3 regions of the Variovorax sp. P1_H2 genome follow, and region 1 is predicted to be linked to each of the others. Evidence: predicted binding sites of a transcription regulator. Region 1 holds the regulator's gene; each other region holds the start of a gene.
What was found. Region 1 encodes sigma-54, which starts transcription at its own class of promoters, with help from an activator protein. Its sites were predicted from a motif close to TGGCANGNAANCTGCTTT; they were not measured.
Positions count from the first base shown of each region.

Region 2: the regulator sigma-54 is predicted to act here: its motif matches at 3,908-3,925, upstream of nifH (nitrogenase iron protein).
Region 3: the regulator sigma-54 is predicted to act here: its motif matches at 3,214-3,231, upstream of AC1D2E_RS26195 (6-hydroxynicotinate reductase).

Region 1 is NZ_JBFUCJ010000157.1:4,183-11,569, forward strand. Features, by position in the region: gene AC1D2E_RS32250 (cytochrome b) at 1-497, shown strand, start outside; gene AC1D2E_RS32255 (YceI family protein) at 494-1,078, shown strand; gene AC1D2E_RS32260 (YceI family protein) at 1,117-1,734, shown strand; gene AC1D2E_RS32265 (phospholipase D family protein) at 1,765-3,372, opposite strand; gene AC1D2E_RS32270 (RNA polymerase factor sigma-54) at 3,375-4,955, opposite strand; gene lptB (LPS export ABC transporter ATP-binding protein) at 4,969-5,763, opposite strand; gene lptA (lipopolysaccharide transport periplasmic protein LptA) at 5,760-6,446, opposite strand; gene AC1D2E_RS32285 (thiol:disulfide interchange protein DsbA/DsbL) at 6,572-7,219, opposite strand.
Region 2 is NZ_JBFUCJ010000001.1:170,597-181,174, forward strand. Features, by position in the region: gene AC1D2E_RS00895 (ankyrin repeat domain-containing protein) at 1-375, opposite strand, end outside; gene AC1D2E_RS00900 (nitroreductase family protein) at 372-2,021, opposite strand; gene AC1D2E_RS00905 (ankyrin repeat domain-containing protein) at 2,029-2,589, opposite strand; gene AC1D2E_RS00910 (hypothetical protein) at 2,604-3,212, opposite strand; gene AC1D2E_RS00915 (group II truncated hemoglobin) at 3,209-3,676, opposite strand; gene nifH (nitrogenase iron protein) at 4,055-4,942, shown strand; gene nifD (nitrogenase molybdenum-iron protein alpha chain) at 5,031-6,494, shown strand; gene nifK (nitrogenase molybdenum-iron protein subunit beta) at 6,570-8,129, shown strand; gene AC1D2E_RS00935 (hypothetical protein) at 8,165-8,485, shown strand; gene AC1D2E_RS00940 (hypothetical protein) at 8,513-8,749, shown strand; gene AC1D2E_RS00945 (hypothetical protein) at 8,769-9,254, shown strand; gene AC1D2E_RS00950 (hypothetical protein) at 9,333-9,689, shown strand; gene nifE (nitrogenase iron-molybdenum cofactor biosynthesis protein NifE) at 9,889-10,578, shown strand, end outside.
Region 3 is NZ_JBFUCJ010000096.1:6,046-16,623, reverse strand. Features, by position in the region: gene AC1D2E_RS26205 (amino acid synthesis family protein) at 1-584, opposite strand, end outside; gene AC1D2E_RS26200 (UPF0280 family protein) at 606-1,529, opposite strand; gene AC1D2E_RS26195 (6-hydroxynicotinate reductase) at 1,545-3,170, opposite strand; gene AC1D2E_RS26190 (ferredoxin--NADP reductase) at 3,420-4,193, shown strand; gene AC1D2E_RS26185 (TetR/AcrR family transcriptional regulator) at 4,207-5,007, shown strand; gene AC1D2E_RS26180 (amidohydrolase family protein) at 5,100-6,287, shown strand; gene AC1D2E_RS26175 (GtrA family protein) at 6,455-6,838, opposite strand; gene AC1D2E_RS26170 (glycosyltransferase family 2 protein) at 6,835-7,800, opposite strand; gene AC1D2E_RS26165 (phospholipid carrier-dependent glycosyltransferase) at 7,793-9,559, opposite strand; gene metH (methionine synthase) at 9,616-10,578, opposite strand, start outside.

The sequences.
Region 1 (7,387 bases):
CTCTGGGCGTCGGCCTGTCGATGACCGGCCTGCCTTTCTCGCCGCTGCGCCTCAAGCTCTACAACTGGCACAAATGGGCCGGCATCACGATCCTGGCACTGTCTGCGCTGCGCCTGCTGTGGCGCCTGTCGCACCCGCCGCCGCCGCTGCCGGGGCGCATCCGGGCGGCGATGCCGGGCTGGCAGCTGACCGCGCACCGCGGGCTGCACCTGCTGCTGTACCTGCTGTTCTTCGCCGTCCCGCTGCTGGGCTGGGCCTACAGCTCGGCGCTGGGTTTCCCGGTCGTCTGGCTCGGCGTGCTGCCGCTGCCGGACTTCGTGCCGGTCGACAAGGCGTTCGCCGAATCGGTGCTGAAGCCGCAGCACCGCGTCGGCGCCTTCAGCCTCGCCGCGGTGGCGGCAGTCCATGTCGCGGCCGCGCTCAAGCACCACGTCATCGGCCGCGACGGCCTGCTCGACCGCATGTCGCCGCTTCCACGCCGAAGGCATTTCCCATGACCCTGTTCTCCCTCGGCCGCGCCTTGCTGTGCGCGGCCGCATCCCTCATTGCCGGCGCAGCCGGCGCCGAGCCGGCGACACCGGCCAAGCTGCTGCCGGCCCCGAGCCAGATCGTCTTCGTGACCAAGCAGATGGGCGTACCGGTCGAAGGCGCCTTCAAGAAGTTCGACGCCCAGGTGGCCTTCGACCCACGCCAGCCCGAGGGCGGCAGCGTGGCGCTGCAGATCGAGGTCGCGAGCGCCAGCCTGGGCCTGCCCCAGAGCGACGCCGAACTGCCCAAGCCGGCCTGGTTCGACAGCCAGCACTTCCCGAAGGCCGACTTCCGTTCCAGCAGCATCAAGGCGCTGGGCGGCGGCCGCTTCGAGGTCACCGGCCGGCTGACGATCAAGGGCAGCACGAGGGAGGTGCTGGTGCCGGTCGAGATCACGCAGTCCTACGGCCAGTCGACCGCCAGCGGAAGCATGACGATCCAGCGCCTCGCCTTCAAGATCGGCGAAGGCGAATGGACCGACACCTCGATGGTGGCCGACGACGTCCAGGTCCGCTTCAAGCTGGTGCTGACCGGGCTCGGCCCCCTGTGAAGTCCACCGATGTTTCCACGTTCACCCGAAAGCTCGTCATGAAGAAACTGCTCACCCTCGCCGCGCTGACGGCCGCGGCTGCACTGGCCGGCGCCCAGCAGGCGCCCGAGGCGGCGGCCAAGCCGGCGGGCGGCCCGGTCAAGGGCGCCAGCTACGTGGTCGACCCGACCCATACCTTCGTCAACTACGAGATGGGCCACTACGGCACCACCACCAACCGCGGCCGCTTCAGCACCAAGGACGGCCAGATCAAGATCGACCCGTCGGGCACCGGCGGCAAGGTCGACATCACGATGGACATCAGTTCCATCAACACCGGCGTCGACCTGCTCAACCGCCACCTGCTGAGCAAGGACTTCTTCAACGTCGCCGAGTTTCCGATCGCCCGCTTCGTCGCCGACCGCCTCGACTTCAGCGGCGACAAGGTCACGCAGGTCAACGGCACGCTCACCCTGATGGGCCAGACCCGACCCGTGCTGCTCAAGGCCAACCGCTTCAACTGCTACCTGAGCCCGCTGATCAACCGCCAGATCTGCGGCGGCGACTTCGAGACCACGGTCGAGCGCAGCCAGTGGGGCATCAACTGGGGCCTGGCCTTCGGCTTCGAGGACAAGGTCAGGCTGCTGGTGCAGGTCGAGGCGGTCAACATCCAGTGAAGCGGCGCGCGGGCCCGGGGCCCGCGGGTTCTACAGCAGGCTCTCCGGCGCCAGCGGCGCGAGCAGTTCCAGCATCACGCGGTCCCACAGGCCCGCGTCGGGCTCGACGGTGAGCACCGGGTCGGCACCGTCTTCCATCGTGACCCATTCGAGACCTTCGCTGCCTTCGGCAAAGCGCACCCGGTAGGCGCCCTGCTGCTTCAGCACGTCGAGCAGCTTGAGCATCTGCTGCGCCATCTCGGGGCTGGCGATGAAGAGGCCGATCTCGGTGTTGTGGTTGTCCGAGCGCGGGTCGAAGTTCATCGAACCCAGGAACAGCGCGCGGCGGTCGAAGATCGCCGCCTTCGCATGCAGCCGGCCGACCTGCGAGCCGAACAGCCCGAGCCGCACGCTGCGCTTGGTGCGCGCCGAGCTCAGCTCGTGGATCTCGACGCCGAGCCGCAGCATGTCGGGCCGGTAGCGCCGGTAGCCGGTGTGGACCAGCGGCTCGTCGGTGGCCGCGAGCGAATTGGTGACGACGCTGATCCGGACCCCGCGGCCGCGGACCTCGCGCATCACCTCGAGCCCGGCCTTGCCCGGGATCAGGTAGGGCGACACCAGCGTGACTTCGGAACGCGAGCGCCGCATCTGCTCGATCACGTTGTAGCGCACGCTGTCGACATCGAGCAGCGGCACGCCCCCGTAGGACACGGTCTTGCCGACCACGCGGTCGGGCGAGTCGGCATAGGCCTCGGCCAGGGTCCAGATCAGGTCGAGCCGGGCGCCGTCCTTCAGCTCCGGCCCCAGCGGCGCGTAGCCCAGGACGTCGTTCGGCGCCGGCGGCCGCGGCGCCGGGGTGTTGGCGGGGCCGGTGGCCTGCTCGAAGCGCCGCTGCAGTTCCTCGGGCGTCAGCGAGGAAGCGACCACGGTGCCGATCGGCCGCACGTAGGGGCTGTTCCAGTAGAGATCGAAGAGGCTGCCCAGGCGCTTCGCCAGCGCACCGGCGACGAAGGTGTCGATGTCCAGGAAGTTCGCGCCCGCGGTCCGCGCGAAATATTGGCTGCCGATGTTGCGCCCGCCCGCCACCGCCATCGCGCCGTCGGCGATGAAGAGCTTGTTGTGCATCCGGCGGTTGACGCGGTCGAAATCGAACAGCGAACTCGAGAAGCGCTGCACCATGCTGCCGCGCCCGGCCGGGAACGGATTGAACAGGCGCAGCTCGAGGTTCGGCGTCGCGGCCAGCGCCAGCAGCAGCTCGTCCTCGCCGGAGGTGTAGAGGTCGTCCATCAAGAGCCGCACGCGCACGCCGCGCAGCGCCGCGTCGCGCAGGCTGCGCAGGAAGTAGCGGCCGGTCTCGTCGTTCTCGATCTGGTAGTACTGGACGTCCAGCGTGCGCTCGGCGCGGCGCGCCAGCTGCAAGCGCGTGTCGAGCGCGAAGTCGCCGCCGGGCATCAGCCGGAAGCCGCTCAGGTCGGGATCGGGCGAGGAGGCCTTGGCGATCCGCCCCAGCGTGGTGGCCGCGGAGGCCGCGATCGCGCTCGATGGCTGGCGCTCGAACTCGGCCGGCAGCATGGCGCAGCCGCCGGCCAGCAGAGGCGCCGCCATCAGTGCCGCGCCGAGCCGCCGCCCGCGCACCGCCAGGCCCGCGCCGCGAGGCATCGCTAGAGTGCCTTGCGCAGATTGGCCGGCGCGATGCGCAGGGCCTCGCGGTATTTCGCCACCGTGCGGCGCGCGCATTCGATCCCCTGCTCCTTGAGCATTTCGGAGATCTGACTGTCCGACAGCGGCTTCTTGAGGTCCTCGGCGCTGACGAACTGCTTGATCAGCGCCCGCACCGCGGTGCTCGATGCATTGCCGCCGGTCTCGGTGCCAAGCGCCGAGCCGAAGAAGTACTTGAGCTCGACCGTGCCGTAGGGCGTCGCCATGTACTTGGCGGTGGTCACGCGGCTGATGGTCGACTCGTGCAGGCCGAGCTCGTCGGCGATCTCGCGCAGCACCAGCGGCCGCATCGCCAGCTCGCCGTGCACGAAGAAGCTCTTCTGCCGCTCGACGATCGCGTTCGACACCCGCAGGATGGTGTCGAAGCGCTGCTGGATGTTCTTGATGAACCAGCGCGCCTCCTGCAGCCGCTGCGACAGCGCCTGGCTGCCTTCGCCCTTGTGCTGCTTGAGCGCGCCGGCGTAGATGTCGTGCACGCGCAGCCGCGGCATGACCTCGGGGTTCAGCATGACGCGGAACTTGGTGTGGGTGCCGTTGCCGATGCGCGTGACGATCACGTCGGGGATCACGACGTTGCGTTCGACGTCGACGAAGCGGCGGCCGGGCTTGGGCTCGAGCCTGGCGATCAGCTGCAGGGCCGCGCGAACCTCTTCCTCGTTGCTGCGCGTGAGGGTCGCGAGCCGCTTGAAGTCGCGCCGCGCCAGCAGCTCCATCGGCTGCTTGCAGATCGCGATGGCCGTCTCGCGCACCTGCGCCTCGTCGGCGCTCTCGCCGGGATGCGCCAGCGCGCGCAGCTGGATCGTCAGGCACTCGCCGAGGTTGCGGGCGCCGACACCGACCGGCTCCAGGCTCTGCAGCAGGCCGAGCGCGACCTGGAAGTGGTGCACCAGGTCGTCGAACTGGTCGTTGTCGTCGCCGGCCAGGCCCGAAGCCAGGGCCGGCAGCGAATCCTCGAGGTAGCCGTCGTCGTTGAGCGACTCGATCAGGAAGCGCAGCGCGGCGCAATCGGTCTCGCTGAGCCGCAGGCCCAGCGCCTGCCGGTGCAGGAAGGATTGCAGCGACTCCTGGCTGCGCGCCAGCTCGGTGGCGTCGGTGCGCTCGTCGTCGCCCAGGTTGTTGGTGCGCGCCGGGGCGTCGCCGCCCCATTCGCTGTCGTCGGGCGCCAGGTCGACCGTGCCGTCGCCTTCCCAGTCGGGCTCGGCGTCGACGGCGTCGGCGGTGGCCGTCTCGGTTTCGGACGCGGCGACCGCGACTTCGGCCGGCGCCGACGGACCCGGCGCGAAATCGCCCTCGACTTCGGCCTGCCGATCCTCGTCGCGCACCGGCGCATCCGCCGATTCCAGGCCGAATTCCTCGCGCGCCGCCTCCTCGGCAGTGCGCTCGAGGAACGGGTTGTCGTCGAGCATCTGTTCGACTTCCTGGCTCAGCTCGAGCGTGGACAGTTGCAGCAGCCGGATCGACTGCTGCAGCTGCGGCGTGAGCGCCAGGTGCTGGGAGACGCGAAGCGAAAGCCCCTGCTTCATCGAGATTGGGCTCCTACATCCGGAAGTGTTCGCCCAGGTACACGCGCCGTACCTCGGTGTTGTCGACGATCTCCGAAGGCGTGCCTTGTGCCAGCACGTGCCCGTCGCTGATGATGAACGCGTGATCGCAGATGCCCAGCGTTTCACGCACGTTGTGGTCGGTGATGAGCACGCCGATGCCGCGCTCCTTCAGGAAGTTGATGATCCGCTGGATCTCGATCACGGCGATCGGGTCGATGCCCGCGAAGGGTTCGTCCAGCAGGATGAAGCGCGGCTGGGTCGCCAGRGCCCGCGCGATCTCGACCCGGCGGCGCTCGCCGCCGGACAGCGACAGCGCCGGCGAATCGCGCAGGTGGTCGACCCGCAGGTCGGCCAGCAGTTCGGCGAGACGCTCTTCCATGCGCGCCTTGCCGAGCGACACCATGCGGCCCTGCTCGTCGGGCTCGCTCTGCAGCTCGAGCACGGCGCGCACGTTTTCCTCGACCGTCAGCTTGCGGAAGATCGAGGCCTCCTGCGGCAGATAGCTCAGGCCCATGCGCGCGCGGCGATGGATCGGCATGTGGGCGATCGGCTCGCCGTCGATCATGATCTCGCCGGCGTCGGCCCGCACCAGCCCGACGATCATGTAGAAGGAGGTGGTCTTGCCGGCGCCGTTGGGGCCCAGCAGGCCGACCACTTCGCCCTTCTGCACGGCCAGCGACACGTCCTTGACGACCTTGCGGCTGCCATAGCTCTTTTGCAGGCTGCGCGCCTCCAGCCGGCTGCCCGGCTGGCCGTCGCTGGCACTGATTCCGGCTGCTTCGATCACTTCTTGAAGTCTCCGCCGAGCGTGGTGGTGGCACGCAGGCTATTGCCCGGCGCCGGCGTGGCGGCGGGCTTGGCGGCGCCGGCCGTCGGCGCCGCGGCCGGCACGGTCGCCGGCTTGGGCGTCAGGATGGCCTTCACGCGGCCGCTCGGCTGGGTCGCCACGCCGGCGTTCGGCGGCAGCGACGCGCCATTCACCGTGAAGGTGTCGTTGCTCTGGTCATAGACGATCAGCGGACCGCTGCTCTCGTCGCTAGGCGTGGCGCCGATCAGGCGGCGCATGACCGCGCGGCGGATGAACTTCACGTTGTCGGCGCGGCTGTCGTACTCGATGACCTCGCCCTCGCCCTCGATCCACTCGTCGGTGCCGGCATTGCGCTTCTGCTTGAAGTAGGAGAGCTTGCCCGGTTCGGCCGTGACGACGCCGTACTGGTAGCCCTCGGGGTCCTGGCGGACGTCGATGCGCGCGCCGCGGATCTGGATCGTGCCCTTGTTCACCAGCACGTTGCCGGTGAACACGCTGGTCTGCTTGAGGTCGTCGTAGCGCATCGCGTCGGCCTCGATGTTCATCGGCTTGCTCCGGTCAGCCTGCTCGGCCTGGGCCAGCGATGCGAGACCGGCCAGCACGATGGCGAGGAACAGCACGCGCACGGGGCGGCGGGGAAAGGAGAAGGAGGGAGAGGTCATAGAGGCACGAAACTTGCTCTGCGATTGTATGCGTCCCCGGGACGCCACTTGCGCGGCCTTGACGAAAAAGCCCGCGGAAGCGGGCTTCGTGGACGGAAGTCGGGGCGGCCGGACCGCCCGGGCGCTCAGCCCTTGCGGGCCTCGGCGATCAGGAAGTCGACCGTCTGCAGGGCGCGGTCGAGCGAACCGGCGGTGTCGCCGTCGACATACCAGCGGCCGGCGACGCCGAGCGCCGGCACGCCGGCCACCTGGTAGTCGGTCGTGAGCTGCGAGGCGCGCTTGGCCTTGCCGACCACCGAGAACGACTTGAACAGCTCGGCGAACTTCTTCGCGTCGAGGCCCGGCTGCTTCTCGACCCAGGCGAGGATCGCGGCATCGCCGGTCAGGTTCAGGCGCTGCTGGTGGATGGCCTGGAAGATTTTGGGCTGGAATTCGTCGACCTTGCCCATGGCCTCGAGCGCATAGTAGAAGCGCTGCTTGGCCTCGGTGTCGTTGCCGACGAAGGGCACCGGAATGCGCCGGAACGCGACATGCGGCGGCAGTTGCTTGACCCAGGCCTCGAGCTTGGGCTCGAAGGCGGCGCAGTGCGGGCAGTTGTACGAGAAGAACTCGACCACCTCGACCTTGCCCGCGGGCGCATCGACCGGTGCCGGCTTGCCGAGCACGATGTAATCGGTGCCGGCCTTGAACGGGCGGCCCTGCGCATGCGAGGGCGCGGCCAGCGGAAGAAGGGCCAGCGAAGCGGCGGCCAAAGAAAAATCACGACGTTGCATTTAGAAGTTCTCCTGTCGGCAGAAAGAGCCCGCGAACCGGGGTGGAGTTCCCCGGGCGCCCAAAGTAAAGTTCCCTGAAGTATCAGGCCGGCGCCGGGCCGCCCCAAAGCGGCCTGCGGCCCCCTCGGGGGGCAGCGACCCACACGCAGTGGGGGAGCGTGGGGGCCC
Region 2 (10,578 bases), on a different contig from region 1:
TTCGCGCGCGAGCCATGCCGCCAGCGCGGGCGCGGGCGGCTTGCCCGAGGGGTCGGCGCCGGCGCCGGCCACCGCCCAGGCGGCATGGCCGCCGATCAGGTCGTGCACGTCGGTGAAGCCGAAGTCGGCGAACATCTGCGCGTAGGCCTGGCTGGCGTTGCCGTGGTGGCAGTAGATCAGCACCGGGCGCCGGCGGTCGGTGCGCAGCAGCAGCATGTCCTGGTTGTCGCCCGAGATCCGCACGGCGCCGGGCCAGCCATCGCGCGCGTGGCTGGCGGCGTCGCGCGCGTCGAGCAGCAGCGCGTCCGGCCGCTGGAGCCGCCAGGCCCCGAGCTCGGCCAGCGTGAGACGGCGGAATGTGCGCTGGCCCTTCATGGCGTGTCCTCCTGGCGCGCGCGGGCGCCGTAGGGCGCTTCGCTGGCGATGCGCTCGTCGGTCAGCGGCAGCCCCACGCTGAAGTGATACACGACCTGCCAACGCGCCGGCGGCGCGTCGGGCAGGCCCAGCAGCGCGTGGACCGGGTCGTCGAAGTAGCAGCCGATGCCGGTGCCGCGCAGGCCTGCAGCCTCGGCTTCGAGGTAGAGCACCTGGCCGACCAAGCCGGCCTCGCGCAGCAGTTCGCGGTAGCGCCAGGGCTCGCCGTCGATCGCCGGACGGAAATCGGCCAGCAGCGCGATGACGAACACGGCCTCCGCGCCGATGGCCTGATGGCAGCTCAGCGTGCGCAGCGTGCCCGCGAGCGCGGGGTTGGGCGCCAACTCGTACAGCGGCACCTCGGGGGGGCTGGCCGCGACCGGCCGCCACGCCAGGTGAGGCAGGGCGGCCCGCAGCGCGGGCTGCGCCGCGGCATCGCGCGGCAGCAGGTAGGTGCCCGGCGCGAGGCCGTCGATGCGGTGGGCGAACAGCACGGCATGCAGGCGAGCTTCGGCGGTCCAGACATCCCAGGGCAAGGGCGCGCCGGCATCGGCGGTCCGTGGCATCAGGGCGGCGGCGATCGGCCAGAAGCGCCCGGCATCGAGCCGGGCGCGCCGGTCGAACTGCTGGGCGCTGCGGCGCGAACGGATCAGCGCGGCAGCGGGCCGGCAGGTGCCGGGCGGCAGGCGGCGCTCGACCATCGGCGGCAGCGGCGAGGCCGCGACGCGCGTGTCCCGGCGCGAGGCCAGGGCGCCCTCGTCGATGACCGGCCAGCGGTACATCGGCCGCGCGTCGAGCCGGTTGGCGTGGCCGCTCCACGCGCCGCCGGCCATCCATGCGAGGAGATCTTCCACCCCGGGCTGCGCGGGCGAATGCCGCAGTTCGAACAGGTCTTCGGCCTCCTCGCGCTCGGCGCCGGCGAAGTCGTCGGCGCGGTCCAGGCCCAGCAACTGCGCGATGGCGGCATGCTCCAGCCCGCAGGCCTGCACGCGCCAGCCGAGCACCGCGGCCGCATAGCGCAGCGCGCCGACGGCGTGGCCCATGTCGAGCTGGCAGTAGCGGAATGCGCGCTCGCCGTACTTCCAGGCCTCGCGCCAGTGGATCGAGCTGAAGCCGACCAGCAGGCGCGGGGTGCGCGGGACAGCTTCGCCGCTCCCGCACGGCAGCGTCCGCGCCCGCAGTTCCAGCGCGTGCTCCCTTGGCGTGTAGTGGTGGAGGCCGTCTTCGAGGCCCTCCACGCCGCGCGCCAGCAGATAGACCTCGGTCGGATGGAGGTTGCCGCTGGAAGGCGTGCAGCGCAACGCCCAGCGGTCGGGGCCGGACTGCTTCCAGGCCGACAGCGCGAACGACAGTTCGAACAGCAGGCCCACGCTGTCGCGCGTGGGGGGGCGCGGCGCGACGGCGCCGGGCGAGAAGATGTGCGGCCAGGGCAGGTCCTCGCCGTCGGCCGGCAGCGGCAGCGCCGCGGCGGGCGCACCGGCGAAGCGGCGGAACGGGTCGGGCCGGGCGTCCCAGTCGAGCGTCTGCGGACCGGCGGCGTAGCGCTCCAGCCGGTGCTTGGTGCGCGCGTGGTAGGCCAGGACAGTGGCTGAGCGTGCGGCCGGCATGGGGGGCTCAGGGCGAAGCGGCCAACCGGCGACGGGCCAGGCGCAGCAGTTCCAGCCCTCGGTCGGCGGCCATGTCGAAGGCGCTGCGGCCGTCCGGCGCGCTCAGGTCCGGCGCCGCCCCTTGCGCCAGCAGCAGGTGCACCATCTCCAGCCGGCCGCTGGCGGCGGCCTGCATGAGGCAGGTGATGTCGTCGTCGTTGGCATGGTCGATCGGCGTGCCGGCCTGGATCAGCCGCAGGATGGTCGCCGGACCGCCGTGCAGGCAGGCGAACCAGAGCGCGTTGTTGCCCTCGTCGTTCACCGCATCGGGCGCAGCGCCATCGGCCAGCAAGGCCTCGACCACCTCATGCTCGCCATGCCATGCGGCCCGCATCAGCGGCGTGTCGCCGTTGTCGCGGCGCGCCTGCGGGCCGGGAAAGTCCTGCTGTGCCAGCCAGGTCGCGAGTTCGGCATGCGACTGCGGCGGCATCGCGGTGTTGGCCGCCTCGCGCCATGCGGCGGTGCGGCGCACGGCGCGAGAAGTGCCGGCGGACGCAGCCACGGCCAGGCGTCGATGCAGGGCGTTCATGGCCGGTACCGCGCTCAAACCGGACGGTTCTCGTTGGGGTTGCGCACCGGGCCCATCAGTTCCAGACCCTCGGCGTAGGTGATGGTGTCGAAGGTGACGTCGAACTTGATCGCCGCATCGGCCACCGCATCGAGCTTGCCGGCGGTGTCCTTCTTCTTGAGTTCGTTCTTCTCCAGGTACAGCAGCGTCAGCAGTTCGTTGTAGACCGTGCTCTCGTCGATCGGCAGCACGTAGAACAGGGCGCCCTTGTAGGGCACCTGGTACTTCTTGCTCAGGTCGATGTTGTTGCAGAACAGAAAGTACTTGCCGCCTGCGCTGAGCGTCTCGCCCAGCACCTCGGCCACATCCTTCAGGTGCTCGAAGCTCAGCAGGTAGCCCGCGAAGAAGGGCAGGTGCCGGTCGCCGGTGGTCCCGATGGCCATCACCTGGTCGCACGTGAGTTCCGGCGGGCGTGCCTCGTCGGCCAGCTTGGGCGCAAAGCGCAGCGCCAGTTCGCCGCGAAAGCCGAAACGGCCGAACTTGCCGGTGGGCGCCTTCAACACGGGGTTCAGCAGCCGCCCCTCCTTCTCGAGCCGGGCAAACGCGGTGTCGTCGAGTTCCTTGCGGTCCAGCGTGGCATTCATGAAGATTCCTTGGTGGTGATGGATACAGAAGAAGCGGAAGCGGGGGGCGGCGCCGTGTTGCGCATCCAGTCGGCCGTCTTGAAGAAGGCGGCCATGAGTTCGTCTCGCAGCGCGGGCGCGGCGCCGCCGTCCAGCAGCGCGGCCTGCATGCAGGCCAGCCAGGCATCGCGTTCGTCCGTGCCGATGGCGAAGCCCGCATGGCGCATGCGCAGGCGGGGGRGGCCACGGCGGGCCGAATACGCCTTGGGGCCGCCGAGCCACTCGCACAGGTAGAGCACGAGCACGGCCTTGGTCGAGGCAAGGTCCGGCGCATGCATGGCACGTATGCCGCGCGCATCGGGCCGCGTGTCCATGTGGCGATAGAAAGAGTCGACCAGCTGCACGACACCGGCCCGGCCGCCGAGCATGTCGAAGTGCGGGGGGCGCTGGAGCAGCGGCAGGGTGTTGTTCGCGGCGGCGTTCATGTGCTGTCTCCTGCAACGAACGTACCAGGGGATGTCGGCCTGCGGCGCACTGCAAACCCGACACAAAGCGGCCCCGCGTGTTGCATGGCAGGTCTTTTTTCCGACGCGCCGTGCAGCGTTTGTCGCGAAGCGAACAATGTGCGCCGACCGGCATTGCGGTGTGCGCCGAACACCTGTTTTCCCTCTGTGGAAGGGCATGGCAAGAGCCCTGCCGAAGGAGCTGAAACAGCATGGCATGGAAGCTGCGAAGAAGGGTCTGCGCGGACACAGGTCCGGCCGATGCGTGACCCCACAGAAGAAGACCAACAGGCACGACAGGCTGACATGGGCGCGGCTACGCAACCTTGTTTTTCAACCCTTCCTGAATGGAGTACTGCTATGGCCAAACTTCGGCAAATCGCCTTCTACGGCAAAGGCGGCATCGGCAAATCGACGACTTCCCAGAACACCCTCGCGGCGTTGACGGAACTCGGCCAGAAGATCCTCATCGTCGGCTGCGACCCCAAGGCCGACTCGACCCGGCTGATCCTGCACGCGAAGGCACAGGACACCATCCTCTCGCTGGCCGCGGAAGCCGGTTCGGTGGAGGACCTGGAGCTGGAAGACGTCATGAAGATCGGCTATCGCGACATCCGTTGCGTCGAGTCCGGCGGTCCGGAGCCGGGCGTCGGCTGCGCCGGCCGCGGCGTGATCACCTCGATCAACTTCCTCGAGGAGAACGGCGCCTATGACGGCGTGGACTACGTGTCCTACGACGTGCTCGGCGACGTGGTGTGCGGCGGCTTCGCCATGCCCATCCGCGAGAACAAGGCGCAAGAGATCTACATCGTGATGTCCGGCGAGATGATGGCCATGTACGCGGCCAACAACATCTCCAAGGGCATTCTGAAGTACGCCAACTCGGGCGGCGTTCGCCTGGGCGGGCTGGTGTGCAACGAACGCCAGACCGACAAGGAACTCGAACTCGCCGATGCGCTGTCCAAGATGCTGGGCTCGCGGCTCATCCATTTCGTGCCGCGCGACAACATCGTGCAGCACGCGGAACTGCGCCGCATGACGGTGATCGAGTTCGCGCCGGAATCCAAGCAGGCCGCCGAATACCGCACGCTCGCCACCAAGATCCACGACAACGCGGGCAACGGCACGATCCCGACCCCGATCACGATGGACCAGCTCGAAGACCTGCTCATGGAGCACGGGATCATGAAGCAGGTCGACGAGTCCCAGGTCGGCAAGACCGCCGAAGAACTGGCCGCCGCGGCCTGACGCCGACCCGGGCCCGCTGCCGCTTGACGCCATGAGCGTCCGCCGCTGCGGGTCCGTACCGCCCCCACCCACCCTACGGAGCATCCCCATGACCGCCACGGTTGAAGAACGCAAGGCCGCGAACAAGGCCCTGATCGATGAAGTGCTGAAGGCCTATCCCGAAAAGATGGCCAAGCGGCGCGCCAAGCACCTCGGAACCTTCGAAGAAGGCAAGCCCGATTGCGGCGTCAAGTCCAACATCAAGTCGCTGCCGGGCGTCATGACCATCCGCGGCTGCGCCTACGCCGGCAGCAAGGGCGTCGTCTGGGGCCCGATCAAGGACATGATCCACATCAGCCACGGCCCGGTCGGCTGCGGCCAGTATTCGTGGGCCGCGCGCCGCAACTACTACATCGGCACCACCGGCATCGACACCTTCGTGACGATGCAGTTCACCTCCGACTTCCAGGAGAAGGACATCGTCTTCGGCGGCGACAAGAAGCTCGACAAGATCATCGACGAGATCCAGGAGCTGTTCCCGCTGAACAAGGGCATTTCGATCCAGAGCGAATGCCCGATCGGGCTGATCGGCGACGACATCGAGGCCGTGTCGAAGAAGAAGGCCAAGCAGTACGAAGGCCACACCATCGTGCCGGTGCGCTGCGAGGGCTTCCGCGGCGTCAGCCAGTCGCTCGGCCACCACCTGGCCAATGACGCGATCCGCGACTGGGTGTTCGACAAGGTCGATCCGAACAAGCGCCCCGACTTCGAATCCACGCCCTACGACGTGGCCATCATCGGCGATTACAACATCGGCGGCGACGCCTGGTCCAGCCGCATCCTGCTGGAGGAAATCGGCCTGCGCGTGATCGCGCAGTGGTCGGGCGACGGCTCCATCGCCGAGTTGGAGAACACGCCCAAGGCCAAGCTCAACGTGCTGCATTGCTATCGCTCGATGAACTACATCAGCCGCCACATGGAAGAGAAGTACGGCATTCCATGGGTCGAATACAACTTCTTCGGTCCCACCATGATCGAGAAGAGCCTGCGCGAGATCGCCAGCCACTTCGACGACACCATCAAGGCCAACGCCGAGCGCGTGATCGAGAAGTACCGTCCGCTGATGGATGCGGTGATCGCGCGCTTCAAGCCGCGCCTGCAGGGCAAGAAGGTGATGCTGTTCGTCGGCGGCCTGCGCCCGCGCCACGTCATCGGTGCCTACGAGGACCTGGGCATGGACGTTGTCGGCACCGGCTACGAGTTCGGCCACAACGACGATTACCAGCGCACCACCCACTATGTGAAGGACGGCACGCTGATCTATGACGACGTCACCGGCTACGAGTTCGAGAAGTTCGTCGAACAGGTGCAGCCCGACCTGGTCGGCTCCGGCATCAAGGAGAAGTACGTGTTCCAGAAGATGGGCGTGCCGTTCCGCCAGATGCACAGCTGGGACTATTCCGGCCCCTACCACGGCTACGACGGCTTCGCGATCTTCGCGCGCGACATGGACATGGCCATCTCCAGCCCGATCTGGAGCCTGACCAAGGCGCCCTGGAAGAAAGCCGCCTGACACCGGGTGGTCGGTGATCGCCGACCCCCCGATCACCGACCCCTATCGCCTCACAGAAACCCCAAGGAGCCCGCCATGCCCCAATCAGCCGACAAGATCCTCGACCACGAACTGCTGTTCCGTGAGCCCGAGTACCAGGAAATCTTCCGCACGAAGAAGGAACAGTTCGAGTTCAACCATTCCGACGACACCGTCAAGCAGATCGTCGAGTGGACCAAGACCGAGGACTACAAGGAAAAGAACTTCAAGCGCGATTCGCTCACCGTCAATCCGGCCAAGGCCTGCCAGCCGCTGGGCGCCGTGTACGTGGCCAACGGCTTTGCCAGGACGCTGAGCTTCGTGCACGGCTCGCAGGGCTGCGTGGCGTACTACCGCTCGCACTTCTCGCGCCACTTCAAGGAGCCGACCTCCTGCGTGAGTTCGTCGATGACGGAAGACGCCGCGGTGTTCGGCGGCCTGAACAACATGATCGACGGCCTGGCCAATGCCTACAACCTGTACAAGCCCGAGATGATCGCGGTGTCGACCACCTGCATGGCCGAGGTGATCGGCGACGACCTCGACGCCTTCATCAAGAACAGCAAGCAGAAGGGCAGCGTGCCGGACGACTACGACGTGCCCTTCGCGCACACGCCGGCCTTTGTCGGCAGCCACATCACCGGGTACGACAACGCGCTGCTGGGCATCCTGAAGCACTTCTGGGACGGCAAGGCCGGCACGGCCGAAAAGCTGGAGCGCGTGCCCGACGAGAGCATCAACTTCATCGGCGGCTTCGACGGTTTCGTCGTCGGCAACATGAAGGAGATCCGCCGCATCTTCGATCTGTTCGGCGTCAAGGTGAACGTCATCTGCGACCCGTCGGAGAACTGGAACACGCCCACCGACGGCGAGTTCCGCATGTACGAGGGCGGCACCACCAAGGCAGAGGTCGTGGCGGCCCTGCACGCCAAGGCCACCATCGTGTTCCAGGAATACTGCTGCGAGAAGACCAGCAAGTTCATCGCCGAGCACGGCCAGGAGGTGGTGGTGCTGAACGCGCCGATGGGGGTGGCTGGCACCGACGAATTCCTGATGGCGATCTCCCGGCTCACCGGCAAGCCGGTCCCGGCGGCGCTGGAAAAGGAGCGCGGCCAGCTGGTCGACGCCATGGCCGACAGCCAGGCGCATCTGCACGGCAAGCGCTTCGCGCTGTACGGCGACCCCGACCAGATGCTGGGCACCACCCGGTTCCTGCTGGAGCTGGGCGCCGAGCCGGCCCACGTGCTCGCGACCAACGGCACCGACACCTGGGCGAAGAAGGTGCAGGCTCTGTTCGACAGCTCGCCGTACGGCGCCGGCTGCAAGGTCTACCCCAAGCGCGACCTGTGGCACCTGCGCTCGCTGCTGTTCACGGAGCCGGTCGATTTCCTGATCGGCAACACCTACGGCAAGTACCTGGAGCGCGACACCAAGACGCCGCTGGTGCGCATGACCTTCCCGATTTTCGACCGCCACCACTACCACCGCTACCCCACCTGGGGCTACGACGGTGCGATGCGCACGCTGATCATGCTGCTCGACGAGTTCTTCGAGACCCTCGATGCCAACACCATCGTCGCCGCGAAGACCGACTACAGCTACGACATCATCCGCTAAGCGGGGCCCCTCGATTCTTGCCAGGAACCTATCCCATGACAGATGCCGTATGGGTCAAGATGACGCAGGATGGCCGCAAGGTCGAAGTGATCGACGGCTGGGTCTGCCTGGCCGGCGCGCGCGAGACCGACCACCTGGTGCCGCTGCTGGAGCATCCGAACCGGCAGGCCATCGGAAAAGCGGTGCACGGTGCCACGCACATGGCCGGGCGGATTCCGCTCACGCATGCGGAAACCGCCATCGCCCAGGGGGCGATGGCGGCCGCGCAGCGCGCGTTCGACCCCAGCCCGGCCGCGATCACCCAGCGCATCCGCCACGCGATCTGGGCCAAGGCCCATGCGGAAGGCGTGGAATGACAGACCACTCAACCAAGGAGAGTGACCATGGTTCGCTGTGATGGCAGCCGCAACGGCTACCAACTGCTGTGCAACGGCAGCCTCTACCGGTGCGCCTGCGGTCACGTCGGCTGCATGCAAAGCAGGGACGCGCTGTGCAGCAAGCAGGGCTTCTCGGTGCTCGGCAAGTGCACCGCCTGCGGCGAGGTGGGCAGGGCCACGCTGCTGGCGCCGGAGGCCGTCGGTTTCCGGCGCACCCTGATGCAAGACCCGCAGAGCGCCTGAGACAGCGCGGGAACCGGCCGTGATCTTCGTGGTGGAACTTCCGCAACAAGGCGACCCGCGTGCCTGGTTCGCTTATGACGACGAGGACTTCGCGCGCAAGGTGGCGGCCTCCGATCCGCTCGACCCCTGGGAGATCCACGACGAGCTGACGGCACGCGACCTGCTGGAAGCCGCGGGGCATGCCGGGCCCGACGACGATGCGCGGGAACGTTCGCCGGCCCTCTGCGCGCTGGGCGACGCGCACGGCTGGGACACGCCGCTCTACCGCGCCGATCACCTGCTCGGCCGTGGCGTGCTGCGCACCGAGCCGGTGGCCGAACGCGACGCGCTGGCCGCTGCGCTCGCCGCGCGCGGCGGGCAGAGCTGCATCTACTGGAACGACCGCGAGGCGATCGGTGCGTTCGAAGGGGCCGATCCGCGGCTGGCGGGCGAGGCCCGTTGGTGGGCGCGGCGCGCCCTCTACGAGCAGCTCATTGCGCTCGAAGTGCTGGCGGACGACAACTGAATCCGGAACGAGCGAGGCCATGAAGCCGGGCATCGAGCGCTCGCATGCCCACCGGCTCGCCGCCTGAGGAGACCTTCGATGCTGTCCCGGATGCAATGCGACATCGTGTGCGGCTGCGCCGACGCCATCCAGGTGTTGACGGCCGAGATGCGGGACGACAGCGAGCTGTTCGCCAGCCCGAACACGCTGGCCGGCGTGGAGCTGTCGCTGCTCGCCATCGCGCAGACGCTGGACCACCTGGCGCCGGCCCTGCGCGGCCGCCTTGCATGGATCGACTGGAACGGCTGGCAAGCCTTGCGCCGTCTGCTGGAGCACGACGTCCAGCCGCGCCGCGAGCAGGTCTGGTACGGCATCCGGTCGCTGGTGCCGGCCACCGTGCACCTGATCGGCCAGCTGCGCCGCCACGAGCCGGTGTGGTTCGAGATTGCGTATTGAAAGATCGGGCGCGTCGCTGCGCGTGGCGCACCGTCGTGTGTCGCAAGGCCTTTGTCGCATTCCGTTCAAACCCGCCAGCAGGGTGGCGCCCGGCGCGCCAAAAGACCGCCAAACCGGCGATAAATCGCCCCCGAACGGCCTCCCGGACGCTGGCACCAAACCTGCAATGAGAGCCTCATCCACCTGTCGGGAGTCTTCCATGTCAGTCTCGCTGAAAGCCAAGATCGCCGAAGTATTCGATGAGCCCGGCTGCGACAAGAACCAGGGCAAGAGCGAGAAGGAACGCAAGAAGGGCTGCACCAAGCAGCTCTCGCCGGGCGCCGCGGCCGGCGGCTGCGCCTTCGACGGTGCCAAGATCGCGCTGCAGCCGATCGTGGATGTTGCGCACCTCGTGCACGGGCCGATCGCCTGCGAAGGCAACTCCTGGGACAACCGGCATTCGGCGTCCTCCGGTTCGCAGCTCTACCGCACCGGATTCACGACCGACATCAACGAGCTCGACGTGGTCTACGGCGGCGAGAAGCGTCTCTTCAAGAGCGTGCGCGAAATCATCGAGAAGTACGATCCGCCGGCCGTCTTCGTCTACCAGACCTGCGTGACCGCGCTGATCGGCGACGACATCGAGGCGGTGTGCCAGCGTGCGTCGGAGAAGTTCGGCAAGCCGGTGATCCCGGTGAACTCGCCCGGCTTCGCCGGCCCGAAGAACCTGGGCAACAAGCTCGGCGGCGAGGCCATCCTGGACTACGTGATCGGCACGCGCGAGCCGGCGTACACGACGCCCTACGACATCAACATCATCGGCGAATACAACCTGTCCGGAGAACTCTGGCAAGCCAAACCGCTGCTCGACGCGCTGGGCATCCGCATCCTCTCGTGCATCTCGGGCGAC
Region 3 (10,578 bases), on a different contig from region 1:
TGCACGCGGTAGCCCGTGCTCATCGCGAGGATGAAGACGATCTCGTCGGCCGCCGGCGCACCCGGCACGCGGACCTCGATGGCGTCGAACTGGCCGCGCACGTAGCTGGCGTTGATGTTGGTCAGCGGCACGTCGAGCGTGGCGCCCGGCGGACCGACCTTCTTGGTCGACGGCACGATCGACAGCGCGTTGCCGGGCTGGCCGGTCTTCTCTTCGACCTGGCCCTTGCGATAGGCCTCGCGGTCGCCCTTCCAGCCGAGCAGTTCGCGCATCGCGTAGCCGCCGGGCACGTGCCACAGCGCGCCGTGCTCGAGCTCGCCGGCAGCGCCGACGATGGCGCCCTTGCCGTAGGTCGCGATGCGCTCCACCGGCACGTCCATGGCGGCGCGCAGCCGATGCGCCATGTCGACGCCCACCGGGTCGAGCAGCGCCATCATCGGCAGGATGTCGGGCTCGTAGCGGCCCGCGAAGGGATTGGTCAGCACCGCGCCGATGGCGCCACGCACCAGCGGTGTTGCGACGGGTGGTCCGAACTCGTGGTGGATGTGCTCGACATGGGTGAAGACGCGACGGATATCGATCATGAAAAGGTGCCCTGCTTTTCGTTAAGCAAATACTGAACCAACTGCATCGGCGGCGATGCTGCCCTCGCTCTGGGGCGGTGCCGCCGGAAGACCGGAGCTTAAGGGCTGCACGACCCGCCACTGCCCCTGGCAGACCAGTACCACCGACCATGCGAGCCCGAGCTGCTGCAGCCGCTCGGCGCGCGCGACGCCCGCCTCCAGTGCACGGTGCACGATGGCGGGCGCCAGCGTGGCCACGTCGACCGTGACCGGGATGTCGCCGAGGTCGCTGTCGTCCTTGCATTCGCTCGCGGGGCGGCGGCGGATGCCGGGATCGTCGGCATCGACCGCATTGGCGATCACGGTGGCCGCCGCATCGGCCTGGGCCGCTGTCGCCGCCAAGACCGTCACGCTGTCGGCGATGCCGAGCGAGAAGCTCCGGCCGCGCCAGCCGCTGGTGGCGACGCCGCGCGCCGGATGCTCGGCACGCAGCTCGAACTGGCCATCGGTGGTGATGGGGCCGCAGTCGCGCAGGTCGAAGCGCGCGAGGTCGGCGAACAGACCGATGCGCGCCGTCTGCCCGGGCGCCAGGTGCAGCGCGATGTCGCCGCCGTTGTTGATCCAGGCGCGCTCGATGCCCGGGCGGTGGAAGCAGGCGATGAGTTCCTGCGCCACCGCGCCGGCGACCGCCGCCATCGGCGTGATGAAGCCGGCACGGAACGGTGCGCAGGCTTCCCACATGCGGCGGGCGACCGGGCCCTTCACGGGACAGTCGGTACCCACCGGGCGACGCAGCAGGGGCAGTTCGGCCACCAGTTCATCGAGCAGCACGGCGAAGCGCCGCCAGGCATGCTCGTGCGCGACCGCGACCTCGACGTCATTGCCGTGGGCTTCGGCAATGATGTCGATCGGGCCGTGGTTCAAATGCCAGCGGCCGCCGTCGAGCGCGGTGCGTTGTGCAGACATGTCCTAGTCCTAGTCCTAGCCCAGCATCGGCGGCCGGCCGAGCGGCCAGGGATTGGCCGCATCCATGCGCAGCCACTGGCGCGACAGCGGCGCACCGTCGTCCTGCCAGGCGCCGCGCGCCAGCGCCTGCTCGAGCGTGAACACGTGGTCCATGTGGCCGCCGAGCGCGGCATAGTCCTCGCGGCGCATGCTGAACTCGATCGGCGCCACGATGGCCGGGGTCGGCACCGTGCCGAAGCTGTTGTCGGGCATGCGCAGCACGTCGACCATCACCGTGATGCCGCCGCCCGGCCACACATAGGCCGGCGCACCGCCGCAGGTGACGTTGACCAGCGCACGCTTGATGGCCCGCGTGAGCAGCACCGGGTTCTCGGTGACGCCGGCGCGCAAGGAACCGCCGGCGCCGCCGAGGAACAGCACGGTGCACAGCGAAGGCTCGCAGTTCTCGCCGATGCGATCGACGATGCGGCGCACGTCGGCGGGCATCGGCTGCTCGACCGGCTGCAGTTGCTCGTCGAGCACATACCACTGGGCATGCTCGCCGGTGGTGGAGGTCATGAGCAGGCGCAGGCCCGGCCGCGCCACGCCCTCCTCCCAGCCCTCGATGATCGACAGCGGGTCGGCGATGTCGGTGCCGCCCCATCCGTTGCCCGGATTGGCGACCTGGAAATAGCGCCCGGGCGTCGACTTGCGCCCGCGCATCTGGATGCCCGAGGACGGCATGTCGAGGCAGCGCCCGGCCTGGTGCTCGGTCAGCACGCCGGTGATGTGGTCGTCGACCACCACCACCTCGTCGGCATGGCCGAACAGCTGGCGCGCGAAGATGCCCACGGCCGCCGAGCCGCAGCCCACGCGCATGCGCTTTTCTTCGACGCCGTTGACGATCGGTGCGCGGCCGGCCTGGATGAGCATGCTGGCGCCGCCGTCGATCACGCATTCGACCGCCTGCTTGTTGCCCAGCAGTTGCATCAGCTCGCAGGTCATGCGGCCTTCCTTCTTGCTGCCGCCCGTGAGGTGGTGCACGCCGCCCAGCGACAGCATCTGCGAGCCGTACTCGGCCGTGGTGACGTGGCCCACGACCTCGCCCTTGTAGCGCACGTTGGCCTGCTCGGCGCCCAGGAAGCGGTCGGTGTCGATCTTCACCTTGAAGCTGCAGTAGCTGAAGATGCCCTCGGTGACCACCGTCACCATGTCGACGCCCTGCGCCTTCGAGGCCACGATGAAGGGCGCGGGCTTGTAGTCGGGGTAGGTGGTCGAGGAGCCCACGCCGGTCACGAAGACCTCGTCGGCGTGAAGGAGATCGCCGGTCCAGTCGGCATCGGCCACCGGCGGCTCGGTGCGCTCGACCTCGTCGATCTCGTTGCCGACGCGGGCGAAGGGCACCAGCGCGGGCGACTCGCTGGCCAGTTCGCGCCGCAGCAGCACCACCGGGTCGACCCGGACCAGCACGCCGGCGCGGTTGGCGTAGCGGTCGCAGGCGCCGGTGCGGCCCTCGGAGATCTGGCACAGCACGGGGCAGGCATTGCACTCGACCTTGGCGGCATTCATGCGCTCGTTGCGCAGCGGCGCCCGGCCGGTCGCCTCGGGCAGCACCGGCATGTCCATGCCGGGCAGTCCGTCTGTCTTGGTGTGTTCGGTCATCGCGGGGAACCTCGTGGCAATTTCTTGGGGTGAGGCCAGCGGGAGTGCAACATCTGTGCCGGAAACCCGCCTGCACCTTCACTTGTGCTGGAACTGACGTTTGTGTAGCATCCACTACACCTTCATGTGGTGAACACTACATTTTCGAGATCAATGTAGCAAACGGGCCCGATGCTTGCAATGGTGTTTTCTCCTGCATCGCCGACAATTGGTGCATCCCTTTTTCGTTCATAACCATTCCTGACCCTTATGAGTGCATTCAGCGAAGAACGTGTGCTGAGCGTCCACCACTGGACCGACCGCCTGTTCACCTTCACCACCACGCGCGATCCGGCCCTGCGTTTCTCGAACGGCCACTTCACGATGATCGGCCTGAAGGTCAACAACAAGCCCCTGCTGCGGGCCTACAGCATCGTCAGCCCCAACTATGAAGAGCACCTGGAGTTCCTCAGCATCAAGGTCGAGGAAGGCCCGCTGACCTCCAAGCTGCAGCACATCCAGGTCGGCGACACCGTCATCGTCGGGCGCAAGCCCACCGGCACGCTGCTGATCGACTACACGCTGCCGGGCAAGCGGCTCTACCTGTTCGGCACCGGCACCGGGCTGGCGCCGTTCATGAGCATCATCCGCGACCCCGAGACCTACGAGAAGTACGAGAAGGTCATCCTGGTGCACGGGGTGCGCCAGGTCGACGAGCTGGCCTACCACGACCTGGTCACCGACCACCTGCCCAAGCACGAGATCCTCGGCGAGATGATCGAGAAGCAGCTGCTCTACTACCCGACCGTGACGCGCGAGGAGTTCCGCAACATGGGCCGGATCACCGACCTGATCGAGACCAACAAGCTCACCGACGACCTCGGCCTGCCGCCGCTCAATGCCGCCGAGGACCGCGTGATGCTGTGCGGCAGCCCGGGCCTGCTGGTCGACCTCAAGCACATCCTCGAGGCCCGCGGCTTCAAGGAAGGCAACACGTCGACGCCCGGCGACTACGTCGTCGAACGCGCCTTCGCCGAGAAGTAGCCGGCGCGCCGAGATGGCCGAGTCCAAGGCAGCCCCGCGCAAAGGCGCGCCCAAGCCTGCGACACGCCGCACCGGCGTGCGCGAAGCCGCAGCGCAGGCCACGCGCGAGAGCATCCTGCGCGCAGCCACCAAGGTGTTCGCGAAGTACGGCTACGACGGCGGCAGCGTCGAGAAGATCTCGAAGGCCGCGAAGTCGTACGACCGCATGATCTACTACTACTTCGGCAGCAAGGAAGGCCTGTTCATCGCGGTGCTCGAAGGCATCTACCGGCGCATGGACGACGCCGAGGCCGCGATCGACCTCGACGCCTCGCGGCCGGTCGAGTCGCTGACCGCGGTGATCCGCTTCGTGCTCGGCTACTACCGCAAGAACCCCGAGTTCGTCACGCTGCTGAACACCGAGAACCTGCACAAGGGCCGGCACATCGCGAAGTCGCTGCGGGCCCGCGAATATTCGTCGCGGGCGATCTCCATCATCAGCGAGATCGTGGCAGCGGGCGTCGCGCAGGGACTGTTTCGCGACGACGTCGCGCCGCGCGACCTGTACCTGCTGATCGCGTCCACCGGCTATTTCTACACCTCGAACCGGCACACGCTGACCGCGTTCCTCGGCGAGCCCCTTGAGACGGCGGAGGCGGTCGCGCACTGGGAAGACTTCGTCATCGAGACCGTGCTGCGCACGGTCGATGCCGGCGCTTCGGAAGAAGATACAAACCCACCCCACGAGAGAAATATGACCCCCAAAGCTCACATGCGTTCGCAGCCCCCCAAGGGGGCGCAGGCCTCCCTTGGGGCGGCCCGGCGGGAGGCCTGAAATGAAAAGCCCCCACGCTCATCACTTCGTGTATTCGCTGCCCCCCGAGGGGGCGCAGGCCTCCCTTGGGGCGGCCCGGCGGGAGGCCTGAAATGGCAGAAGTCGCAACCGGCGCCAAGTCGGGCAAGGTCGTCATCCGGAACATAGGCCTGCTGCTCTCGGGCGATATCGACAAACCCATCCTCGACGCCGACACCATCGTCGTCGACGACGGCCTGATCGTCGCGGTCGGCAAGGAGAAGGACTGCGACACGGAAGGCGCGAAGACCGTCATCGACGTCAAGAAGACCTGCGTCGCGCCGGGCCTGATCGACAGCCACGTGCACCCGGTGTTCGGCGACTGGACCCCGCGCCAGGGCCAGATCGGCTGGATCGACTCGACCATGCACGGCGGCGTCACCACCATGATCTCGGCCGGCGAGGTGCACCTGCCCGGCCGGCCCAAGGACATCGTCGGCCTCAAGGCACTGGCGATCACCGCGCAGCGCGCCTTCGACAACTTCCGCCCCGGCGGCGTCAAGGTGCTGGCCGGCGCGCCGGTCATCGAAAAGGGCATGGTCGAGAGCGACTTCAAGGAACTGGCCGAGGCCGGCGTCGGCCTGCTGGGCGAGGTCGGCCTGGGTTCGGTCAAGGCCGGCTACGAAGCCAAGGAGATGGTCGCCTGGGCCCGCAAGTACGGCATCCAGAGCACCATCCACACGGGCGGCCCGTCGATCCCGGGTTCGGGCCTGATCGACAAGGACGTGGTGCTCGAGGCCGACGCCGACATCATCGGCCACATCAACGGCGGCCACACCGCGCTGCCCGAGGCGCATGTCTGCGAGCTGTGCGAGAAGTCGTCGCGCGCGATCGAGATCGTGCACAACGGCAACGAGCGCGTCGCCATCGCGGCGGCCAAGGCGGCGCTCGACCTCAAGTGCCCGCACCGCGTGATCCTCGGCACCGACGGGCCGGCGGGCTCGGGCGTGCAGCCGCTGGGCATCCTGCGCATGGTGGCGATGCTGTCCTCGATCGCCAACATCCCGGCCGAACTGGTGTTCTGCTTCGCGACCGGCAACACGGCGCGCATCCGCAAGCTCAACTGCGGCCTGATCGAGGTCGGCCGCGACGCCGACTTCGTCTTCATGGACCGCGCGCAGCACACCGCCGGCAAGACCCTGCTCGAGAGCGTGCAGCTCGGAGACATCCCGGGCGTCGGGATGGTGATGATCGACGGCATCGTGCGCTGCGGCCGCAGCCGCAACACCCCGCCGGCGACTGAAATTCCGGTGGTGGTTTAGCTCGCCCCAGTAGTCGCCTCGAGTCGCTGCCAGAGGCAGCGGCTCTTCGAAGCCGTCCAAGTCTGCGCAGGCAGGCTTGGAGCCGCGGCTCCTCAGCCCCCACACCAGCGGCCCGGCGAAGCCGGTTCCGCGGTGTTTCACGAAGGGGCCCAGCTGCGCCGGCCGGGCTACCTGAACACCAGGAAGCGCGCCGTCAGGAAATTGACCGCCAGGCCGGCGCAGCTGCCGACGGCGACGCCGAGCGCGGGCGCCAGCGGGCCACCCAGCCAATGCAGGGTCAGGGCGTAGGCCGCGTAGTTGACCAGCGCGCCGCCCAGCATGGTCAGCAGGTAGCGGGCGTACTCGCGCGCCAGCGACGCTTCCGAGCGCCGGTGACCGAAGGTGTAGTGGCGATTCAGTATCCAGGTCGCGGTCGCGGCCGCGATGAAGGACACCACGCGCCCGCCATACCAGCCGAGCGCCGGCGCCACCAGGTACAGCACGCCGAGGTCGACCACGAAGCCGATCGTGCCGACCACGGCGAAGGACAGGAACTCGCGACCGAGCTTCATGCCTTGCCGATGCGCTCGCGCACGCCCGGAATGCCGAGGTAGCACAGGCGCTTGGCCTCCTGCCGTCCGATGGTCACGGTGTGCAGCACCACGCCGCAGACCAGCGACAGCATCGCGACCAGCATGGTGCCGGTCACCAGCACGGCCGTGGGCTGCCGCGGGACCAGGCCGGTTTGCAGGTAGGTCAGGACCAGCGGCACGGCGAGGATCACGGACAGCAGCGCCAGCAGGCCCGCGATGCCGGAGAAGAACTGCAGCGGCCGCTCGCTCACGAACAGCTTGCAGATGGTCTTCAGGATGCGCCAGCCGTCGCGATAGGTCGACAGCTTGCTTTCGGAGCCCTCGGGCCGCGAGCGGTACGGCACCGGCACCTCGGCGAAGGGCATGCGCAGCTCGAGCGCATGCACGGTCAGCTCGGTCTCGATCTCGAAGCCTTCCGACACCGCCGGGAAAGACTTCGCATAGCGCCTCGAGAACACGCGGTAGCCCGACAGCATGTCGCTCAGATGGCCGCCGAAAAGTCTTGCCACGGCGCCGGTCAGCAGCGCGTTGCCGAAGCGGTGGCCGCGCCGGTAGGTCTGCGCATCGGCGCCGTCGTCCACGCGCGAACCGACCACCATGTCGAGGTTGCCCTCCGCCATCAAGGCGATCAGCCGGCGCACCTCGCTGACGTCGTAGGTGGCGTCGCCGTCGACCATCACATAGACATCGGCCTCGACGTCGGCGAACATGCGCCGCGCCACGTTGCCCTTGCCGCGCAGCGCGACATGGGTCACGGTGGCGCCGGCGGCGCGCGCCACGGCCGCGGTGCCGTCGGTCGAGTTGTTGTCGAAGACGTAGATCTCGGCCTCGGGCAGCGCGGCGCGGAACGCCTCCACCACCTGGGTGATGGCGAGCGCCTCGTTGAAGCAGGGGATCACGGCGGCGATGCGCAGCCCGCTGAGGTCAGGGTGGTCAGTCATTCTTGGGAGGCAGGATGCGGTAGGCCTTGGCGCCTGCTTTTTCGTACATCAGGGCGAAATGGTCAAGGAAGCCGGGCCGGGCTTCGAGCACCGGCGCGGTCCCGGCGCCCACCGCGATCGCCTCGAAGCCGAGGCCGCGCAGCTTGCGGGCGAACTCGGCCGGCGGCAGCACGATGAAATCGGAATAGCGCCAGGGCCCGATCGCATCGCCCCAGACCTGCGCCGGCCCGTAGTAGGTGGCTTCGATCAGCGCGATCTGGTAGACGCGGCCCGCCGCGTGCTCGCGCAGGTAGTTCATGACCGCATAGCCCGGAACGTGGGCCTCGAGGAAGGCCGCGCGCTCGGCCGGCGTGGTCGCGATCGTCGCGATGCTCCGCCGCGTCAGGTGGAAGGAGACCCCGACCCCCGCCACCAGCAGCAGCACGCCCAGCCAGCGGCCGGCGCGGTCGAGCGCGCCGCTCTGGCTCCAGCGCGGCAGCAGGCGGCGCAGCCCGCTCGCCACGCCGCCCAGCAGCGCCTGCCAACCGACCACCGAGACCAGCGCGATCAGCGGCACCGAGGCGGCCAGGTAGCGGGGATAGCGCGAGGTCAGGGCCCAGACGAGCAGGGAGTAGGCGCTGAACACCGCCGCCGCACGAACCGCGGGGGACCGCTTCCAGAGCAGGCCCAGCGGCGCGAACAGCACGCCCCAGAGAAAGCCGTTGGGCCACGCGGCATGGGACCTCACGTCGTCGACCTGATTCTTGTAGTCGGCCGGGATCCAGTTGGTGAATCCGAACAGCCGGGAGCCGATCGGGTTGAAAGGGTCGCCGGTCATGAGGGCATTGCGCGCATACCAATAGACGCAGGGGATCAGGAAGCACAGCAGCGCCACGCCCCAGACCTTGAGCCGGCGCTCGCGCCGCAGCACGAACAGGCCGACCAGCGGCAGCACGGTGAGCGCCTGGTACTTGGAGCCCGCGGCGACGCCGAGGAAGAAGGCCGCGAGCGCCAGCCAGCGCGGCTCGCGCGCGGTGTCGGCGGATTCGCGCCACCACCACAGGGCGGTGCAGGCCGCGAGCACGAAGAGCGCGACGGCGATGTCGATCAGCGCGCTCTCGAAGTCGGCGATGCCGAGCCAGATGGCGGCGGCCACGAGGCCGGTCAGCCGGCTCGCATGCTGCACGCCGAGCCGGTAGACCATCCACACCGACAGCCAGCCCGCGAGCCCGCTCAGCAGATGCGGCAGGACGTCGTCGCCGAGCACCAGCCCGGCGGCATGAATCAGGTTGTAGTTGTAGGGGAACCAGGGATAGCGCAACCATTCGTGGATGCCGAGCCGGCCGCTCTGCGCCACTTCGCGCGCATAGGGCAGGTGGTACATCAACTCGTCGAAGACGGCCGGCGGCGCCAGCGGCTCGACCAGGGCCGGCAGCGCGGTCAGCGCCAGTGCCAGCAGGGCCAGCTTCTCGACGAAGTCGAAGGGCGCGGGCGGCGCGCTTGCATGACGTTCGCGCAGCCAGGCCGGCGCCTGCAGCGCGACCGCCATCAGGCCGAGCGCGACCGTGCCGATCACCGCGGTCCGGCCGAACAGCCCGGCGATCGCGATCGCCTGGAAGACGCAGACGATGAGACCGAGACCGGCGGCGGCGGCCATCGCGGTCTCGAGCCCGCGGTCGCGCCGCGGCGGCGCGCCGATGCGCGCCAGCAGCGCCCGGCCGAAGCCCCAGCAGGCGACCACGAAGACCGCCGCCGCCGCATAGTGCGCGGCTCCGAACATCAACTTCTGAATAGGAACTCCCGCTCGCCGCGCCTGCTAGCGACGGCCTGTTGGTATCAAAGATTCGGCGCCAGCAGACGCTCGAGATCGGCCTCGCTCTCATGGCGCCGCGCCGCCTGGTCCTGCAACTGGTCGTGCCCGATCTTGCCGACGTTGAAGTAGGTCGCGTCGGGGTGGCTCAGGTAGAAGCCGCTGACGCTGGCGGCCGGCATCATGGCCAGGCTGTCGGTCAGCGTCATGCCGATCTCGGCGCAGTTCAGCAACTCGAACATCGGCCGCTTCACGCTGTGGTCCGGGCAGGCCGGATAGCCGGGCGCCGGCCGGATGCCGCGGTACTTCTCGCCGATCATGTCCTCGTTGCTCAGGGCCTCGTCGGCCGCATAGCCCCAGAGGTCGGTGCGCACGCGATGGTGCAGCGCCTCGGCGAAAGCTTCGGCCAGGCGGTCCGCCAGGGCCTTCAGCATGATCGCCGAATAGTCGTCGAGGTCGTCCATGAAGTACTTCTCCTTCTTCTCGACGCCCAGGCCGGCGGTGACCGCGAACATGCCCACGTAGTCCTTCAAGCCGCTCTCGCGCGGCGCGACGAAATCGGCCAGGCAGCGGCTGGGCCGCATCACGCCCTCGATCGCCTGCTTCTCGGTCTGCTGGCGCATGCCCCACCAGGTCAGCGCGACCTCGCTGCGCGACTCGTCGGTGTAGAGCGCGATGTCGTCGTCGTTGACGGTGTCGGCCGGCCAGAAGCCGATCACGCCGCTGGCCTTGAGCCAGCGCCCCTCGATCAGCCGCTTGAGCATGCGCTGGCCGTCGGCATAGACGCGCACCGCCTCGGTACCGACGATCTCGTCCTTGAGGATCGCCGGGAACGGGCCGGCCAGGTCCCAGGTCTGGAAGAACGGGCCCCAGTCGATGTACTTCGCGAGTTCGGTCAGGTCGAAGTTGCGGAACACGCGGCGGCCGATGAACTTGGGCACCGGCGGTAGGTAGTTCGACCAGTCGACCGGCGTCTTGTTGGCGCGCGC